One region of the Streptomyces sp. NPDC043853 genome, then DNA from elsewhere that is predicted to be linked to it. Evidence: riboswitches for the same ligand, from Rfam matches in the RefSeq annotation. Region 1 holds a riboswitch; the other holds the start of a gene.
What was found. Region 1 has a riboswitch for ZMP and ZTP ahead of AC067U_RS21630 (serine hydroxymethyltransferase). Riboswitches for the same ligand answer to the same signal wherever they lie in the genome.

Region 2: another riboswitch for ZMP and ZTP. It lies ahead of AC067U_RS02455 (bifunctional 5,10-methylenetetrahydrofolate dehydrogenase/5,10-methenyltetrahydrofolate cyclohydrolase); the one in region 1 lies ahead of AC067U_RS21630 (serine hydroxymethyltransferase).

Annotation. Positions count from the first base shown of each region.
Region 1 is NZ_JBWKDJ010000008.1:61,927-65,366, reverse strand. Features, by position in the region: gene rocD (ornithine--oxo-acid transaminase) at 32-1,237, opposite strand; ZMP/ZTP riboswitch at 1,359-1,449, shown strand; gene AC067U_RS21630 (serine hydroxymethyltransferase) at 1,486-2,763, shown strand; gene trpS (tryptophan--tRNA ligase) at 2,919-3,440, shown strand, end outside.
Region 2 is NZ_JBWKDJ010000001.1:567,269-570,708, forward strand. Features, by position in the region: gene AC067U_RS02455 (bifunctional 5,10-methylenetetrahydrofolate dehydrogenase/5,10-methenyltetrahydrofolate cyclohydrolase) at 1,298-2,164, opposite strand; ZMP/ZTP riboswitch at 2,222-2,315, opposite strand; gene AC067U_RS02460 (hypothetical protein) at 2,520-2,756, shown strand; gene AC067U_RS02465 (RNA polymerase sigma factor) at 3,170-3,440, shown strand, end outside.

The DNA.
Region 1 (3,440 bases):
GCTGCCCGCCGCCCGCCGTGCGCCGGTCGCGCTACGCGGACAGCACCGCCCGCAGCTGGTCCAGCCCCCAGTCCAGGTCCTCCTTGCTGATCACCAGAGGCGGCGCGATCCGGATCGTGGCCCCGTGGGTGTCCTTCACCAGCACCCCGCGTTCCATGAGCCGCTCGGACACCTCCCGCCCGGAGCCGTGCCCGGGCGCGATGTCCACGCCAGCCCACAGGCCCCGCCCGCGTACGGCGGTCACCGCGCCCCCGCCCACCAGCAGGCCCAGTTCCTGGTGCAGGTGGTCGCCGAGCTCGGCGGCCCGCTGCTGGTACTCGCCGCTGCGCAGGATCGCGACGACCTCCAGGGCCACCGCGCAGGCGAGGGGGTTCCCGCCGAAGGTGGAGCCGTGCTCGCCCGGCCGGAACACGCCGAGCACGTCCCGGTCGGCGACCACCGCCGACACCGGGACCACGCCGCCGCCCAGCGCCTTGCCCAGGATGTAGACGTCCGGGACGACGTCCTCGTGGTCGCAGGCGAAGGTGCGCCCGGTCCGGCCGAGCCCGGACTGGATCTCGTCCGCCATGAACAGCACGTTCCGCTGCCGGGTCAACTCCCGTACGCCGCGCAGGTATCCCGGCGGCGGCACCAGTACGCCCGCCTCGCCCTGGACCGGCTCCAGCAGCACCGCCACCGTGTTCGCGGTGACCGCGTCCGCCAGCGCCGTCAGGTCGCCGTACGGGACGATCTCGAAGCCGGGGGTGTAGGGGCCGTAGTGGTCGCGGGCCTCGTGGTCGGTGGAGAAGGACACGATGGTCGTGGTCCGGCCGTGGAAGTTGTTCGCGGCCACCACGATCTTGGCCTGGCCGTCGGGCACCCCCTTGACCTCGTAGCCCCACTTGCGGGCGGTCTTGACGGCCGTCTCGACCGCCTCCGCGCCCGTGTTCATGGGCAGCACCATCTCCTTGCCGCACAGCCCGGCGAGCTCCGCGCAGAACTCGGAGAACCGGTCGTGGTGGAAGGCGCGGGAGGTCAGCGTGACCCGCTCCAGCTGCGCTCTGGCGGCGTCGAGGAGGCGCCGGTTGCCGTGGCCGAAATTGAGCGCCGAGTAGCCGGCCAGCATGTCGAGGTAACGCTTGCCCTCGATGTCCGTCATCCAGGCGCCCTCCGCGGAGGCGATGACGACGGGGAGGGGATGGTAGTTGTGCGCGCTGTGCGCTTCTGCGGAGCGGATGGCATCAGCGGTAGTCGACACGGGGTCTCCGTTCGTCCGTCCTGCGCCCGGTAGGGCTGTGACAGCGTGTGGCGTCTGTTCTATCCTCGCCGCTCGCCGCGGACAGCGAAAGCGTGCCGGTGTCGTGGCCGGTTATGGTGGGGGCACGCACGGCGACTGGCGTACGGAGAACCAACTCCGGGGGAGCCGCGCGCGCATGTCCGCACACACGGCCGCCCGCCTGGGCCTCCGCGGGGTACGAAACGACACTCGACCCCGGAGGAGCCGCGATGACCGCGCGCCAGCCCGTCCCGCATCCCGCCCTGTTGTCCACCGATCCCGAACTCGCCGCGCTGGTCGCCGCGGAGGAGCGGCTGCAGGCGGACACCCTGCGGCTGATCCCCAGCGAGAACTACGTGTCCGCGGCCGTGCTGGAGGCCTCCGGCACCGTCCTGCAGAACAAGTACAGCGAGGGCTACCCGGGCCGCCGGTACTACGAAGGCCAGCAGAACATCGACCGGATCGAGGCCCTGGCCATCGAGCGGGCCAAGGGGCTGTTCGGCGTGGACCACGCCAACGTGCAGCCGTACTCCGGCTCGCCGGCCAACCTGGCCGTGTACCTGGCCTTCGCCGAGCCCGGCGACACCGTGATGGGCATGGCCCTGCCGATGGGAGGCCACCTGACGCACGGGTGGGGCGTCTCGGCGACCGGCAGCTGGTTCCGCGGCGTGCAGTACGGCGTCCGCGCGGACACCGGGCGGATCGACTACGACGCGGTGCGGGACCTCGCCCTCGCCGAACGCCCGAAGATCATCTTCTGTGGCGGTACCGCCCTGCCGCGCACGATCGACTTCGAGTCCTTCGCCTCGATCGCGAAGGAGGCCGGCGCGGTCCTGGTCGCGGACGTGGCGCACATCGCGGGCCTGATCGCGGGCGGCGCGCACCCCTCGCCGGTGCCGTACGCCGACGTGGTGTCGACCACCACCCACAAGACCCTGCGGGGGCCGCGCGGCGCGATGCTGATGTGCCGGGCCGAGCACGCCAAGGCGATCGACAAGGCGGTCTTCCCCGGTCTGCAGGGCGGCCCGCACAACCAGACCACGGCGGGCATCGCGGTGGCCCTCCACGAGGCGGCGCAGCCCTCCTTCACGGCGTACGCGCACCAGGTCGTGGCCAACGCGAAGGCGCTGGCCGCGGAGCTCCTCGACCGGGGCCTCGACCTGGTCTCGGGCGGCACCGACAACCACCTGATCCTGATCGACCTCACCCGCCGGGAGGTCCCGGGCAAGGTGGCGGCGCAGGCGCTGGACCGGGCGGGGATCGTGGTGAACTACAACACGGTGCCCTTCGACCCGCGCAAGCCGTTCGACCCGTCCGGCATCCGCATCGGCACGCCCTCCCTCACCTCCCGCGGCCTGCGGGCCGAGCACATGCCGGCCGTGGCCGACTGGATCTCCCGCGCCGTCACCGCGGCGGCCTCCGGCGACGAGCCGGCCCTCGCCCGCATCCGCGCCGAGGTCACCGCCCTCCTCGCCGACCACCCTGCCCCGGGCCTCCCGGTGTCCTAGCCCTGCCGGCCCCGACGCCGCCGGCGGGTCGGATCCCGTCGGCTCCGGCGCTACCTGCCGGTAGCGTCGGAGCCCCGCGCGGCAGACAGCAGCGGAGGCCGCGATTCCGGGCGATCGCGGCCATGGGCCGCCCCCGCACCTGCGAGAATGGCCCCATGGCCTCTGACCGTCCTCGCGCGCTCTCCGGTATCCAGCCCACCTCCGGCTCGTTCCACCTCGGGAACTACCTGGGCGCCATCCGCCAGTACGTTGCCCTGCAGGAGACCCACGACGCCTTCTACATGGTGGTCGACCTGCACGCCATCACCATGCCGCAGGATCCGAAGGACCTCCGCGCGAACACCCGGCTGTCCGCCGCCCAGCTGCTCGCGGCCGGCCTGGACCCGGAGCGCTGCACGCTCTTCGTCCAGAGCCACGTCCCCGAGCACGCGCAGCTCGGCTGGGTCATGAACTGCATCACCGGGTTCGGCGAGGCCAGCCGGATGACCCAGTTCAAGGACAAGTCCGCCAAGGGCGGCGTGAACAACGCCACCGTCGGCCTGTTCACGTACCCGATCCTGCAGGTCGCCGACATCCTCCTGTACCAGGCGGACTCCGTCCCGGTCGGCGAGGACCAGCGCCAGCACATCGAGCTGACCCGCGACCTCGCCGAGCGCTTCAACCAGCGCTTCGGCCAG
Region 2 (3,440 bases), on a different contig from region 1:
GCGCGGCCTCGGAACCCGATGCCCCAACGATGCCGGGGCGGAGGGTGGGGGGTCGATTACCTGGGGGGTAATGCAGGGGCGGGGCGGGGTGGCGCGGAGGAGGTTCCCTCGGACCGGACCGGACCGGGTTGCTGGGGTGGGGTCTGGGTGTGCCGGGGCTTCGCCCGGGCGGAATCAGGGAGCACCCGGGGGCTGCCCGTCAGTCCCAGTGTCATTACGTGCCGCCCGCCGGCGTCAAGGGCGCTCCCGTTGGTCGCGTCGGCAAGCCGATGGCCCTTCGGGCCCCCCTTGACACCGACGACCGTCACGCAACGACAAGGACTGTCGGGCCGCCCCCCGGGGGATGGCATGGAGGGACCAAGGCCACATTCGCTCTGGCGTTGGCGGGCACCAGCAGCGGCTCCGCCCGGCCAGCCGCCCTCCGGGCGGACGCGGAAGTGAAGTCGATCAGATCTACGCAATCCAAGCCGGTCCAGGCGCCCCAAATCGCTACGCGCTCCTCTTTCTCGGCGGATGCGGGCCGCCGGTGCCCGGACATAGACCGCCAACGATCGCTACGCGCTCCTGTCCGTCTCGGCGGCAGGCGGCCCGCCCGGGGCCAAGACCATCACGCGGCAACAAGCGCCACCGATCACCACGCGCTCCGGAAGGAGCGGCGGCCGACAGGCCGATGGGCTGAAGCAGACAGTCAGCGCACGAGCGCCCGACGAGCAACCCCCGACAGTCCGCACCCCCCGATAGCCCGCACCCGCCGACAGACCGAAGCGCGTAGCGATCCGTGGCGGTCTCTGTCCGGCCACCGGCCGCCCGCACCCGCCGTCCGACAGGAGCGCGTAGCGATCTGGTGCGCCTGGACCGGCTCGGATTACGTAGATCTGATCCACTTCACCCCCGCGCCCGCCCGGAGGGCGGCTGGCCGAGCGCAAGCCGCTGCCCGTGCCCGGCAACGCCAGAGCCCCAGGATCCGAAGGCTCCTCCCATGCCATCCCCCGGGGGCCGCCCGACAGTCCTTGTCGTTGCGTGACGGTCGTCGGTGTCAAGGGTGGCCCGAAGGGCCATCGGCTTGCCGACGCGACCGGAGGGAGCGCCCTTGACGCCGACGGCCGGCACGTAATGACACTGGGACTGACGGGCAGCACCCGGGCACCCCCCAGATTCTGTCCAGGCGAAGCACCGGCACACCCCCGACCCCGCCCCGCAGGCTGGTCGCGCTCAGGCCTCGACCCGCTACCCCCGACCCGCCACCCCCGCCCTACTACCCCCGACCCGCCACCGTCGACCCGGCGCCCCGACCCGGTCAGGCTTCCGCGTTCGCCTGCGCCTGGGTCTCCGCCGCCGTCACCGTCTGCTCCAGCAGGACCGCGATCGTCATCGGGCCCACGCCGCCCGGGACCGGGGTGATCAGGGAGGCGCGTTCCGCGGCCGAGGCGAAGTGGACGTCGCCGACGTTGCCCTCGTTGTAGCCGGCGTCCAGGACGACCGCGCCGGGCTTGATGTCCTCGCCCCGGATGAACTCGGCCTTTCCGACGGCCGCGACCAGGACGTCCGCCTGGCGCACGATCGAGGAGAGGTCCTGCGTGCGGGAGTGACAGTAGGTGACCGTGGCGTTGCGCTCCAGCAGCAGCATGCCGGCCGGCTTGCCCAGGATCGCGCTGCGGCCCACGACCACCGCGTGCTTGCCGGTCAGGTCGACCTCGTACTCCTCCAGCAGGCGCATGATGCCGCCGGGGGTGCAGGAGACGAATCCGGGCAGGCCGAAGCCCATGGCGGCGAAGGAGTGCATGGTGACGCCGTCCACGTCCTTGCCGGGGGCGATGGCCTCGAAGGCGGCGCGCTCGTCGATGTGGTGCGGCACCGGGTGCTGGAGCAGGATGCCGCTGATCTCCGGGTCCTCGGAGAGGCCCGTGATCACCGCCACCAGTTCCTCGGTGGTGGTCTCCGCGGGGAGCGCCACGTGCCGGGAGGTGATGCCGGCCTTGGCGCAACGGTTCTGCTTCATGCGGACGTACGTCACGGACGCCGGGTCCTCGCCGACCAGCACGGTGGCCAGACAGGGGGCCTTCCCGGTGCGCTCGGTGATCGCGGCGGCACGGGCGGCGGTCCGCTCGGCTATGCGGCGGGCGAGGGCGGTGCCGTCCATCAGGCGGGCGGTGGCGGTCGTCATAGGGGTCTCCTGAACGTCGCTGCGGGTTCGCGGTACGCAGTGCGCGTACGCGGTTCGCGGTCTCGCCCAGGCGCGCGGCAGTCGACGTACGGTCGTACGCCGGGCCGCTCCCCGGTGGTGATCCACCCGAACGCCAGTCACGGCCCGCGCCCACTGTAGTCGAGTCGGCACGCGGTCCGGCGACGGGATGTGCATCACCGTCCGGTGCGATGGGCGGTGGAGAACCGACGCACCGGCTCGGGTGATCGGGACATGACACCCGTATTCGGCCTCCCCGGGCGGCGAGGCCTTCGAGCTGGTCGTCAGCCGGTATCCGGTGGCCAGACCACCCCTGCGACCATCTGGTGGCCACCTGATGGGACGTGATCGCCCGGGGGCTGAGACCGGGGGTACCTATTCCTCCCGGCAGGTCGGGCCGTCCGGCGTGTTCGAGCCGGTCGGGTATGTGCTCGGTCCGCAGCCGGAGGAGGTCCGGCGGGCCCGGTGGTCCGACGACGCGGTCGCCGGCGCCGAGAAGGACGGGCCGGTGGTGACCGACGGGCGGTCGGAACGGTTGCGGACGGAGTTCCACGGCATCGGTGTGGTGATCTGATTCCTGCGGAAGGCGGTCCGGCCGGTGCCGGGCTACGCGGTCGGGCACTGCCGGGACCGGCTGCGTGAGCTGCACGAACGGATCGAGCGCGAAGGTCCGCTCGTGGCGCGTACACCGCGCTTCCTCGTCGAGGCCCGCGCGCCCGGCCGCCCCGGACCGACCCCTGGTCCGGGGCGGACACGGCGGGTAGTCCGGGCCTCTCGGGGGCGCACGCACCCCGCCGGGCGCGCCCTGGCGCACGCAGCGTGGCGCAGGTCACTCAATTCCGCGCGTAACGAATCGACTCGGGCGGCCGATGAACCGACAGGTGTCCTCGCGCGGCGCCGGAATACCGACCCCCGGTCGGACGTTTCCGCAAGGCCGCGCGATGATGTCCCGCCCGTCCTTTATCTGCTCGCAACGAGAGGCTCCTTGTGTCGCTCAGCCCGTCCCGTACGTTCCCTCCGGAGATCGCCGAATCCGAGGCCCTGGTCGCGCTCGTCGAGCGTGGCCGCGAGCAGGGTCACATCAACGGTGACGACGTGCGCCTGGCCTTCGAGGCCGGCCGCATCCCGGTGGACCAGTGGAAGCGGGTCCTGCGCAGCCTGAACCAGGTCCTGGACGAGGAGGGTGTGACCCTGCACGTCAGCGCCGCGCCCGCCGCCAAGACGGCCGCGAAGAAGCCCCGCAAGGCCGCGGCGGCCC